Regions from separate parts of the Exiguobacterium sp. UBA3968 genome, predicted to be linked through region 3. Evidence: riboswitches for the same ligand, from Rfam matches in the RefSeq annotation. Region 3 holds a riboswitch; each other region holds the start of a gene.

Region 1 (3,209 bases), on a different contig from region 3:
CGGCTTGGCGCTCGCCGCTAAGAAATACGATCTCCAAGTCATCTGTGTCGTTCCGGAAAAATTCAGTCAGGAAAAGCAGACGTTGATGCGGGCACTCGGCGCAACCGTCGTCAACACGCCGACTGAACTCGATATGCAAGGGGCGATCGACCGGGCAAAAGAACTCGGTCAGGAAATTCCGAACAGTTACGTTCCGTTACAATTCGAAAACGAAGAGAACCCAGTCACGTATCAGCGGACACTCGGTCCTGAGCTGATGGCGGACTTGCCGCATATCGACTGGTTCGTTGCCGGTTGTGGTTCAGGTGGTACGTTCGCCGGAACAGCGGACTTCTTAAAACAACGTCTCGGTACAAAAGCAGCAATCGTTGAACCGGAAGGCTCCGTCTTGAACGGTGGTCCAGCCGGTCCGCATAAGACAGAAGGTATCGGTACAGCGAAATGGCCAAGTCTCGTGCCGCGTGAGCTCGTCGACGAGATTCATACGATTTCCGACCGCGATGCGTTTGACGCGGTCCATACACTCGCTGCTCGCGAAGGATTACTCGTCGGTAGCTCAGCAGGGGCAGCGCTCGTTGCTGCGCTTGATATCGCAAAGCGTCACCCCGGCAGTACAATCGTCACCGTCTTCGCAGACAGTGCCGAACGCTATTTAAGCCAACAAATCTTTGAAAAGGTGGACGAAACTCATGCGTAAGAAGACAGCATTGATTCATGGAGGAACAGGTGTCGATCGGGCAACAGGAGCCGTCACACCTCCAATCTATCAAACAAGCACATACAAGCAAGATAAAATCGGTCAACTTAAGGACGGATACGAATACTCACGGACAGCGAACCCGACACGGACGAGCATCGAACGATTGATTGCGGATCTTGAAGGTGGCGCACGTGGTTTTGCGTTCGGTTCTGGGATGGCAGCGATTCATGCTGTCTTCCACTTGCTTGAGTCTGGCGACCACATCGTCATGACGGACGATGTCTACGGTGGTACGTTCCGTTTGATGCAACGCGTCTTACCGAAGTTCAACATCCAAGTGACGTTCGTCGATACGACGGATCTTGCAGCAACGGAAGCAGCGATCCAAGACAATACGAAGATCGTCTACGTCGAAACGCCGACGAATCCGTTGTTGAAAGTAACGGACATCGCAGCAATCGCAACTATTGCAAAACGTCACGATCTTAAACTCGTCGTTGATAACACGTTCGCGACACCATACCATCAACAACCACTCGCACTTGGTGCTGACATCGTCTTGCACAGTGCGACGAAATACATCGGCGGACATTCAGACGTCGTCGCTGGACTTGTCGTCGTCAAAGATGATGCGCTTGGCGAAGAGATGCACTTCATCCAAAACTCGACAGGCGGCGTGCTTGGACCGCAAGACAGCTTCTTGCTCGTCCGTGGTCTACGTACGCTCGGTATCCGAATGGATGCGATCGAAGAGACAGCGCATGATCTCGTTGCGTTCTTACAAGCGCAAGACATCGTCTCGAACATCTTCTACCCAGGACTTGCATCGCATCCTGGTCACGACATCCAAGCGAAACAAGCGACTGGATTTGGTGGGATGATCAGCTTTGATGTCGGTTCAGCAGCGAACGCAGAAAAACTCGTCGAGGCGACACATTTCTTCACACTTGCTGAGAGTCTTGGTGCCGTCGAGAGCCTGATTTCCGTTCCGGCACGGATGACGCACGCGTCGATCCCAGCAGAACGTCGGGCAGAACTCGGCATCACGGACGGTCTCGTTCGGATTTCAGTTGGACTTGAGGATGCGGAAGATTTGAAAGAAGACTTAACACGTGCTTTCACGTTCCTCGAAAAAGTTTCTGAAAAAACTGTTTGACAACAAAAATAACCCCTGCTAATATTCAGAATATATTCTACAAACTTAATACCGAAACTCTTATCGAGAGTGGTGGAGGGACTGGCCCGATGAAACCCGGCAACCGCGGATCTAATCCGAAGTGGTGCTAATTCCAGCAGACAAAAGTCTGGGAGATGAGAGCAAATGGTTTTGTGTACTGAAAAGTGCGCGCGTTTGCTCTAAAACGCGCGCACTTTTTTTATTTTAGGAGGGACAGTTGTGATTCGTTTACAAGACGTAGGAAAGATTTATCGCTCAAAGCGCGGAGCGGTCGAAGCCGTCGCGAATGTCGATCTGACAATCGAGCGCGGTGAAATTTTTGGAATAATCGGTTATTCCGGAGCAGGGAAATCGACCTTGATCCGATTGTTGAATATGCTCGAAGCACCAACGAGTGGTTCGATTCAAATCGATGGTGTCGAAATGACATCACTGAAACCAAAAGAATTACGAGGCGTCCGCAAGAATGTCTCGATGGTCTTCCAGCACTTCAACTTACTCTGGTCACGGACTGTTGAAGAAAACATCATGTTCCCACTCGAACTCGGTGGCTTCCCGAAGGCTCGCCGTAAGGAACGAGTTGCGGAACTGATTCAACTCGTTGGTTTGGATGGACGTGAAAAAGCCTATCCGTCGCAATTATCGGGTGGTCAAAAGCAACGTGTCGGTATCGCTCGGGCACTCGCATCGAACCCGGACGTTCTCTTATGTGACGAGGCAACGAGTGCACTCGATCCGAAGACGACGGACTCGATTCTTGAGTTACTCGTCGACATCAATGAAAAATTGAAACTGACGATTGTCTTGATCACACACGAGATGCACGTCATTCAAAAAATCTGTCACCGGGTCGCCGTCATGGAGGCCGGTAAAATCGTCGAACAAGGACCGGTCGCAGAAGTCTTCCGTCATCCGAAGCAAGCGATGACGAAGGAATTCGTCAAACAATTGACGTCGCCATCGGAAAACGAGTTGACGTTCGCGAAACTCCGCGAACGCTACCCAACCGGAAAAATCGTTCAGTTGACGTTCGTCGGATCGACGGCGGAAAGTCCGATCCTCGCGGAAGTCATGAAGGATTCACCCGTCCTGTTCAATATCATCGGCGGAAACGTCGGTCAATCACAGGAAGGGGCGCTCGGTACACTGTTCATTCAGTTAATCGGGGAAACAGAAGCAACACAAGCGGTCATCACGAAGCTTCAAGCCAGTGATGTTGAAGTGGAGGTGGATCACCGATGATTTCATTCTTTGACAACCTAGACTGGGACATGGTGTGGGAAGCGACAGGCAGTACGATCTATATGACGGCAGTCGCTGGTCTTTCGACAT
Region 2 (3,209 bases), on a different contig from region 3:
CGACGATGATTGCATCGATCTGTTTTTCTTTCAGCGTATGGGCGACCATGTTATCTGTAATTAGCGTGACATCGATGCCGGCACGTTGTAGCTCCCATGTCGTCAGTCGTGCTCCCTGCAGTAATGGTCGCGTCTCACTCGCAAAAACAGATAATTCAATGCCGCGTTCTTTTGCGATATAGAACGGCGCAAGTGCTGTTCCATAAGCAGCGGTCGCAATCGATCCAGCATTACAGATCGTTAGGATCCGGTTGCCTGACTGGAACAATTCCAGTGCATGAATCCCGATTTGACGTGACGTCTGCGCATCCTGATCGTATAAGGCAATCGTCCGCTGCTCGAGCCGTTCGCGGATCTCTTCTACCGACGTCCCGTCTTGAATGATTGGATTCAATTGATCAAGGACATTTCGTAAGTTAACAGCCGTTGGTCGTGTCGCGAGTAACGTCGCTGATGTCTCAAGCAAGGCTTGCTTATAGATCGACAGTTCTGCTTCAAACCGGTACGCCTCTTGAACGAGTACGAATCCGCCAAATAAACTGATCGCAGGCGCCCCTCGGACGCGCAGTTGTTTAATCGCTTCGACCGCTTGTGCAAGATCGGTAATGACTTCATAGTGTTCTTCCTGCGGTAGACGTGTCTGATCGAGAATCGTCAAGACACGGTCTTCATAACGAATACTTTGAACGAATGTACTCATCGGCTAAGTTCCTCCGTTACGTCGAAGTTTCGTAAATCATCAAATGTCCGGCATTCGGTCCGACGTTTGATTAACGCCGATCCTAAACGTAAAGCATGTTGTTTTCGTTCTAGTCGTTCCGTCATAGAACTAATCGTTTCTAAATCAGCGACTGGTGCGAGTCCGATCGTCCGACGAATCAGTTCGCAACCGGCAAAGCCGAGTGCATCCTGCAAGATCGTGCTCAGTACATCGTCGACGAGTCCCGATGTCCGGAATGGTTCGACGGCTTCGCGTTCCCATAAGGCGCGGAACGTCGAAGCGAACGTCAGCCAGAACGTATCGATGTCGCGAATCCGGGCATCACGAAGTGCTGAATAATCCGGGTATGCTGCAAAGAATAAGTGGGCGATGAACTGTCCGACATCGAATCCGAATGGACCATAAAAGGCGAATTCTGGATCGATGACTTTCGTTTCTGTTGCCGAAGCAAAGATGCTTCCTGTATGTAGATCGCCGTGTAGCAACGCATCTCCTTTCGTGATGAAAAGCGCTTCGAGTTTTGCGACTTCGCGTTTCAACTCATCGTCCGCCCACAGACGTGCCACCTCTTCTTCAAGCCCGGCTTCAATCTCGTTCGTCTCCGCGTCATGGAACGGATCCGTGAAGATTAATTTTTCCGTGATGTCGCACAAGTCCGGATTGTAGTACGTTCGGGCGACGCGTTTTTTTTCAACCGGACCAAGCGCAAAGTCCGATGTATGGAATAAAGTCCGAGCGAGATAAGAACCAATATGTTCCGCAAGCAACGGATACTGTTCACCTGCGAGTAAACCGCTTCGAACGATTGTCAGATGTGAAAGATCTTCCATGACCGTATACGCCTCGTCGTGACTAGCATGAAAGACACGCGGTACGAACGGCACGGCATGCCGGGCGAATTCACGGAGTGCGGATTGCTCGATCCACGCCCGCTCGAGTGATAGTGGCCAGCTCTCACCGACGACTTTCGCGTACGGGAGTGCTTGTTTTAGAATCAATCGATGTTCACCTTCTCGAATTCGAAAGACAAGGTTCAGATTGCCGTCGCCAATCTCTTCTGCTTCGACGGTTCCGTCGCCGATCAGTCCTAGTGAGCGGACCCGTTCGATCGCGTCCTGTTCTGTAAATGCTTTGTATGTCATCTCAGTTCCCCCTATGTGATACACGAAAAAGCGCCTCTTTTCGTCATCGAAAAGAGGCGCAGGAAAGTCACTGCGTCCTCTTATCTCTCAGACGAAACGTCTGTTGGATTTAGCACCGTGCCAAGTGGTCGGTTGCTGCGGCGTCATCGGGCCAATTCCCTCTGCCAACTCGCGATAAGAGTCGTATGTAGTTGTCGTGTGTGATATTGATTTGAATCTTACGCAATCCTCTTCCCTGCTGTCAAATCGAAATCAAGCAGAAACGGATATCGTTTTCGCTCCATATATAGAAAGAGTATTTTCAAAAAAATAAATTTTCTAAAAATAGTTTGACAAGTCGTGACTCTCATGTAAAAATTGCAATTAGATTTCACAATTTCATCCAATTCTTATCAAGAGCAGACGGAGGGACAAGCCCTACGATGTCGCAGCAACCGACCTTTTGGCACGGTGCTAATTCTTGCAGCTACTAAGCTGACAGATAAGAGTCCACGTTCGAATCATTCATGGTCTCTTGTCGCTGACAAGAGACCATTTTTTTATTGAAGGAGGAAAGACATGGCTTACATCACAGCTACTTATCAATTGACCGCCCGCGATCGACTGGAGCAACGCGCCGAACAACTCGCGCTTGGTCTGACGGTTGGTTCCTGGACGGAGCTGAATCATCTTGAGCAACAACAACTCGCCTCATTCAAAGGAGAAGTCGTACATACGGAAGAGCGCGACGGTAAAGGCTATATCACGATTCGTTACCCGGAACACAATGTATCGCGCGACTTTTCTGCGATCTTGACGACCGTCTTCGGGAAACTCTCACTCGACGGTGAAATCAAATTAACAGAACTGCTACTACCCGATACATTCACGTCGGATTTTCCAGGTGCGAAGTTCGGGATCGAAGGGGTTCGTTCCTTGATTGGTGTCGAAGATCGTCCACTGTTAATGAGCATCTTCAAAGGGGTCATCGGACGCGATTTATCGTTCCTTCGTGATCAACTCGAAGGACAACTTGCTGGTGGGATCGATCTCGTCAAGGACGATGAGATCCTATATGACAATCCGTTGACACCGACGATTGATCGGGCACGGATAGGACGTGAGGTTATCGATGCTCATTTCCACCGGACCGGTAAACGTGCGTTGTATGCGATCACACTTAGTGGTCCCGTCTTTACGCTCAAGGATCAAGCCAAACGATTGATTGACGCTGGAGCAACTGCTTTCTTGTTGAATACCTTCACATACGGACTCGACGTCTTACGTGAATTGGCAAGTGATCCGGAGATCAACGTTCCCATTTTCAATCATCCGGCTTACAGCGGTGCATTGATTGCTAGCCCGAA
Region 3 (3,209 bases):
TTTCGGACGTGGGAAACCAAAGATGATGGCAATCGATCCACAGACGAAGAGCAGGAACGGATAGAACAGATACGGAATCAGTTCTGGTGAAGCTGTCTTCGTCAACTCTGCTGCGATCAGCAGTTGTGCCCCATACGGAATGATGCCTTGAATACCACAAGAGAAGATATCAAGAATACTCGCTGATTTCTTGCGGTCGATTTCATACGTATCAGCGATTTCAGCCGCGAGTGGTCCAGCGACGAGAATCGAGATCGTATTGTTCGCCGTTGCGAGGTTCGTCGCACTGACGAGTGCTGCCATACTGAATTCAGCACCGCGACGCTGTGAAATCTTGCGCGTCAACGTCTCTTTCAAGTAGGCGATTCCGCCATTGAACGTGATCAAACTGACGAGACCACCCATGAGGAGTGTCAAGATGGAAATCTCTGCCATGCCCATCATTCCTTCAGACATCGAAAGGACGAACCCACTTAAGCCAAAGCTACCGTCGATCATACCGATGATTCCAGTGAGCAATGTGCCACCGACGAGAACAAGAATGACATTGACACCAAATAGTGCAAGGACGATGACGGCGAGATACGGAATTAATTTGTAGAACTCGAATGCTTTAGCTGCTGCCGCATCGCCAGAACCAGAAACGAACGCGAGTAAGATGACCGTTAAGACGGCAGCCGGGAGAACGATCATGAAGTTCGTCCGGAATTTATCGCGCATGTTCGTTTTTTGTGTCCGAACGGCAGCGATTGTCGTATCCGAGATGAACGACAAGTTATCACCGAACATCGAACCACCAACGACTGACGCTGCTGCGATCGCAACGTTGATACCTGTTGCTTCATGAATACCGAAGGCGATTGGAGCAAGTGCGGCAATCGTTCCTGTCGAGGTACCCATTGCCATCGAGATGAATGCTGCGATAACAAATATCCCACTCATCAGGAGTGAAGGAGGTAAGAACGTCAAAGCAGCATTGACAGTTGCTTCGATTGCGCCGATCGCTTCCGCTGTTCCAGAGAACGCACCGGCTAATAAGAAAATGAAGACCATGATCATGATATCAGGATTTCCGGCACCGGTTGCGATACGTTCGACCGTTTGATTGATCGATCCTTTCGTCATGATTGCAGCAAAGATCAACGCGATCAAAGCGGCGATCAGAATCGGAAATTTGTAAAAATCGTCATAGAAGATACCGGCTCCGATGAAGAGGACCAGGAACACGACGAGCGGAAGAAGTGCCCATTTGTTAGGCGTAATCGTTTCTTTCATTGTTGATACCTCGTTTCTCAAAGATACAAAAAAAGACCCCTTCGCAAGAAAGAAGGAGGTCTTTATGAAATAAAGACGCTCTTCTTATCTCTCAAGCTTTCGCTTGCTGGATTTGGCACAGTACGAATCAAATCGTCCGCTGCCGAAACATCATTGGGCCAGTCCCTCCGTTTCTCGCGATAAAAAGAAGTCATTCAATTGTTGTAAAACACGTTTCTTACCGTACCGCATTGAGTAACGCGTGTCAACTGTACTTTACTGAAGTGCCTGTTCTAACGTCTGGACGTTTTCTTCCATCAACTTAAAATACGAGCTGTTTTGCTGCGATTTCGTCACCGACTCGAGGTTATGGATCGTCACGGATTTAGCTCCGATTTCTTTTTGGATGACACGCGCAACCTTTGGTGAAACCGTTTCTTCGAACGCGACGTATTTCAAATCATGCATCCGCGCTTCTTTCACTAAAGCAGCCAGTTGCTTTTGTGAGGGTTCATCGGAAGGGGAAATTCCGGCGATTGGAAGCTGCGTGAAACCATATCGTTCGGCGAGGTAACCGTAAGCTGCATGTGTGACGAGAAGTTCTTTTTTTGATCCGTCAGCGACGGCTTGCTTGAACTCTTTATCGAGTGCGTCAGCCTGCTGAGCGAACGCTTTCAAGTTTTTTTCGAATGTTGCTTTGTCTTTTGGTACTTCTTTTGATAAGGCGACTGTGATAGAACGTGCCATTGCTTTGGCGTTGACAGGATCAAGCCAGACGTGTGGATCGTATTTTCCATGATCGTGTTCTTCCTCTTCGTGCGCATGTTCATCAGTTGCGTGATCATCGTGCCCTGCTTCTTCGTGCGCATGCTCATCTTCTGTATGTCCCTCTTCTTCATGTGCGTGAAGCGTAGCATCCGATTCCAGCAAAGTGACATCCTTACTCGTCTCGACGAACCGGACGTCCGTGCCTTTTAGACTCTCTTGGATTTTTTTTGAATAGGGTTCAAGTGTCGTACCTGTCAAAAGGAAAAGGTCACCTTTGGCAATCTCAGTGAGTTGCTTTGACGTCGGTTCATAGGAGTGCGGATCTGCTCCAGGTGGGACGATCATCTTGACGTTGACTTGATTACCACCGATTTCACGGGCAATGGCAGCTGTTGCGAACGTCGATGTATAGATTTCCGTCTTTTTATCATCTGAAGTCGATGAATCGGTGTTTGATCCACAAGCTGCGAGGATACTTGCGCTCGCGAATGCGACCGTTAAAGCAGGAATGATTTTTTTCATTATATGTTACCTCCGTTATTAAAACGTAATTATTCCGATTTGGACTTTTTCACTATAGCGGAACGTTTGAGAAGCGTCAAGTACGAATACCGAGACGTTCGACTTCTTTTAAAACGGGGTAAAAGGATAATAAAATGAAGGAATTGATACGTCTTTTGGAGGTGATCAAGTGAAACGTGAAACTGCATGGCTAATGGGGGGAGCTGCACTACTAACGACGGCAGCTGCGGGAGCAAGTATCTGGAACAATTACGGTGCATTACTTCGGTGGACTGAACCCGCCTTGCCAATCACAGAAAAACAACTCGCACCGCGGACACTCACTTACAAACAAGTGGGAGACCGTACCTTACAACTCGATCTCTATTATCCGCCGGGGGAAGGACCGTTTCCAGTCGCGATCTACGCGCACGGTGGCGCATTCGTTCGTGGAGAGCGCGAGGATCTGTTCTGTTTTAGCCCGATCGTTGATCGCCTGCTTGAACTTGGGGTTGCTGTTTGTAGTATCGATTATCGTCTGTTTGAAGAAGGCAGTTATTTTCCGGATAATCTCGAAGATGTACGGGATGCCTTATGCTTTTTGAACAAAGAAGCAGAAGATCTTCGCATTTTAAGAGGACGGATGATGGTATGGGGAGACTCAGCCGGAGCTGCACTCATGCTGA
Region 4 (3,209 bases), on a different contig from region 3:
GGGATGATCGCAACAAGTAAGATGATGAACGGAATTGAACGGAAGATATTGACGATACTGTTGAAGAATGTGAACAGCGGGACGTTCTCGAGCAATGCCCCTTTCCGGGTGACGACGAGCAGGATGCCGAGTGGTAAACCGATCAAAGTTGAAAATAATAACGACACTGACACCATCGTCATCGTCTGCAAAAATGCTGTCCAGATATCACTGTAGTTAACTAGCATCAGCAAGCACCTCCTCGACGGTCACCTGTGCCTGATCGATGTACTGTAAGGCCCGTTTTACTTCGATTGTTTCACCGATCAGTTCAACAAGTAATGTACCGAACGGTGTTTCCTGTAACTCCGTGATGCTACCGTGCAGGATGTTGACATCGACGTCGAAGCGTTTTGCGACTTGCGATAAGAGTGGTTGCCCGGTGTGATGTCCGAGAAAATGAATCTTATAGATCGGATGCGCATTCCGTGACTCGATCAACTGACGAATTGATGCCGGAATTTCATCATGCATGACGGAGCGGACGAAGTTTTTCGCTGTCTCGGTCTGCGGATTCGAAAAGACATCAAAGACTGTTCCTGACTCGATCAGCTTCCCGGCTTCGATGACGGCGACCCGGTCACAAATCTCCCGGATGACGCCCATCTCATGGGTGATCAAGAGAATGGTGATCCCGTATTCCGCATTGATGCGTTTTAATAACTGGAGAATATGATGTGTCGTCTGAGGATCGAGTGCTGACGTCGCTTCGTCACATAAGAGCACGGATGGTTGCGTCGCTAGTGCCCGGGCGATGCCGACACGTTGCTTTTGTCCGCCGGATAATTGATCCGGGTAATGATCCGCCTTATCCGCAAGATCGACGAATTCGAGTAATTCCGTCACCCGGCGACGAATCTCGTCTTTCTTGACACCTGCGAGAACGAGTGGTTTCGCAACGTTCGTAAAGACCGTGTTTGCATTCAATAGATTGAAGTGTTGAAAGATCATCCCGATCCGCTGTTTCGCTTGGCGTAATTTTTTTGGTGATAGTTGTGTTAAATCTTCTCCGTCGACCGTCACTGTTCCTGACGTCGGTCGTTCTAACAGGTTGACGCAGCGGAGCAATGAACTTTTCCCGGCACCGCTAAAGCCGATGACACCGAAGATTTCGCCTTTCTCGATCGTCAGGTCGACACCGTCGAGTGCTGCGATCGTCTGATCCTTCGTGACGTACGTTTTTTTGACTTGATGAAATGCAATCATTCCGTTTTCCCCCTTCATTCAACAAAAAAGGTCCCTTCTTGAGAAACAAGAAGAGACCTGGATCCGCACAATGGCAGAATCCACTCCACTCATCTCTCAGACATCTGTCTGATGGAATTGGCACAGTGCTCATAATGAGTCTGTTGCCGAGGTTTCGTAGGGCCAGTCCCTCCACCTCTCTGGATAAGTATTGCGGTATGAAATTCGTATGTGTGTTGTTGCGTTGTTGCTTATGTCGTAAAACTAATTTTTACATTACGGGTCGAACCTTTAAAAGTCAACCAACTTTGCAAAAATAATCCATTTGGCGCATATCGATTGAGTCATAAGTTATGAGTTAGCTGAAAGAACAAATCACGATTCGTCCAGAACGATTTGACAAGGCATTTTCGGTCGTGCTACCATCGTTTCAATGATTAATCCGACAATTCCAATATGATATTTATCAAGAGTGAACGAGAGACCTGGCTCTATGACTTCACGGCAACCTGCAATCTGTAAGGTGCTCCGACCAGCAAAGCGCGGCTTTGGATGATACGGTGAAAAACTCGTGGGCGTCCAAGCAGTGACGTTGACGAGTTTTTTTCACGAATGGAGGAAAAATAGTAATGATGAACTATCCTGTATTGACTGGTGCTGAAGCATTTTATCTTCAAGGTGGACCGATCGGCATTTTAATCTGTCATGGTTTTAATGCGACCCCGCAAAGTGTTCGGGACGTCGGTGAGGCATTTGCTGCTAAAGGATTCACTGTCTATGCTCCACGTTTGCGTGGTCACGGGACGAACGTCCGTGAGTTCGAACAATCGACTGCTCGATGTTGGAAGCAGAGCCTGCAAGACGGCTATGCACGTTTACAAGAAACATGCGATCAAGTCTTCGTCATCGGTCAATCGATGGGCGCGACGCTCGCACTATCGCTCGCCGCTGACGGGATTCCATTTTCAGGCATCATTACGATCAATGCCGCTCTCTCCGTTCCGTCTTATGAAGCACTGTCGTTTGAAGATGGTCCACAGTACTTACCTGAAGGGGCACCGGATATCAAACGGTCTGCTTTCGAAATCATCTATGACCTCGTTCCGAGTCGTTGTGCATTCGAACTCGTCCGCTTGATGGATGAGACGAAAGGACGCCTTGGATCGATCCTTCTACCGACATTGATTCTTTACTCGGCGACCGATCACGTCGTTCCGCCGTCGAGCTCGGATTACCTGCATCAGCATATCGGGACGAATGATAAACGAATCTACTGTCTCCTCAACTCGTACCACGTCGCGACCCTCGATCATGATCAGGATTTGATCGTGCGTGAGACGATTCGTTTCATCGAACGCTCGAGTCGTTTCTCACAGGAAACGGGATAATAAAAAAAAACAGCTATTCGTCTTCACTTAGAAGCGAACAGCTGTTACATCAAAGGACGACCATCATCGGTTCGTCTTTTTTGTTTATCCTTTTTGGTGCTGCATCGTTTGGAGCGGCTTCGGCTTTCCTGGCACTTCATGGCAGTGGCGGCACCGTGGCTCATACGATTCTGAAGCGCCGACTAAAATGATCGGATCATCATAGTTCGCTGGTTTTCCATCAATCAAACGTTGTGTCCGGGAAGCCGGATCGCCACATGAGAGACAGATCGCCTGAAGTTTCGTCACAAATTCTGCGCGCGCCAGTAATTCCGGCATCTTGCCAAATGGCTCTGCCCGGAAATCCTGATCGAGTCCTGCACAAATGACGCGTTTTCCGTCTTGCGCAAGTGCTTCGATGACTTGAACGATCTCATCATCAAAGAATTGAACTTCATCAATTCCGACAATTTGTGTTTCTTCCGCTACTGCTGCATAGAGATCACGACTCGTCGCCATTGGAATCGCCACGACGGAATTTCCGATGTGAGAGACGACATGCTCTTCATGGTACCGGTCGTCGATTGCCGGCTTGAATACTTGAACGGGCAGTTTGCC

Evidence for each region. A riboswitch is a leader RNA that binds a small molecule or an ion and turns the genes downstream of it on or off. The one in region 3 is predicted to bind S-adenosylmethionine.
Region 1: it holds a riboswitch for S-adenosylmethionine, as region 3 does, so the genes downstream of both, B3S86_RS10510 (methionine ABC transporter ATP-binding protein) here and B3S86_RS12835 (Na+/H+ antiporter NhaC family protein) in region 3, are expected to answer to the same signal.
Region 2: it holds a riboswitch for S-adenosylmethionine, as region 3 does, so the genes downstream of both, mtnK (S-methyl-5-thioribose kinase) here and B3S86_RS12835 (Na+/H+ antiporter NhaC family protein) in region 3, are expected to answer to the same signal.
Region 4: it holds a riboswitch for S-adenosylmethionine, as region 3 does, so the genes downstream of both, B3S86_RS12295 (alpha/beta hydrolase) here and B3S86_RS12835 (Na+/H+ antiporter NhaC family protein) in region 3, are expected to answer to the same signal.

What each region holds. Positions count from the first base shown of each region.
Region 1 covers NZ_DGCW01000005.1:1,693,918-1,697,126, reverse strand. Annotated here, with positions in the region: gene B3S86_RS10520 (PLP-dependent cysteine synthase family protein) at 1-697, shown strand, start outside; gene B3S86_RS10515 (bifunctional cystathionine gamma-lyase/homocysteine desulfhydrase) at 690-1,856, shown strand; SAM riboswitch class I at 1,914-2,018, shown strand; gene B3S86_RS10510 (methionine ABC transporter ATP-binding protein) at 2,097-3,119, shown strand; gene B3S86_RS10505 (methionine ABC transporter permease) at 3,116-3,209, shown strand, end outside.
Region 2 covers NZ_DGCW01000004.1:16,902-20,110, forward strand. Annotated here, with positions in the region: gene mtnA (S-methyl-5-thioribose-1-phosphate isomerase) at 1-700, opposite strand, end outside; gene mtnK (S-methyl-5-thioribose kinase) at 697-1,863, opposite strand; SAM riboswitch class I at 1,941-2,044, opposite strand; SAM riboswitch class I at 2,250-2,351, shown strand; gene B3S86_RS00275 (2,3-diketo-5-methylthiopentyl-1-phosphate enolase) at 2,422-3,209, shown strand, end outside.
Region 3 covers NZ_DGCW01000007.1:13,908-17,116, reverse strand. Annotated here, with positions in the region: gene B3S86_RS12835 (Na+/H+ antiporter NhaC family protein) at 1-1,275, opposite strand, end outside; SAM riboswitch class I at 1,357-1,461, opposite strand; gene B3S86_RS12830 (metal ABC transporter solute-binding protein, Zn/Mn family) at 1,531-2,544, opposite strand; gene B3S86_RS12825 (alpha/beta hydrolase) at 2,714-3,209, shown strand, end outside.
Region 4 covers NZ_DGCW01000005.1:2,059,091-2,062,299, forward strand. Annotated here, with positions in the region: gene B3S86_RS12285 (methionine ABC transporter permease) at 1-227, opposite strand, end outside; gene B3S86_RS12290 (methionine ABC transporter ATP-binding protein) at 217-1,245, opposite strand; SAM riboswitch class I at 1,332-1,435, opposite strand; SAM riboswitch class I at 1,685-1,786, shown strand; gene B3S86_RS12295 (alpha/beta hydrolase) at 1,854-2,612, shown strand; gene B3S86_RS12300 (thymidine kinase) at 2,697-3,209, opposite strand, start outside.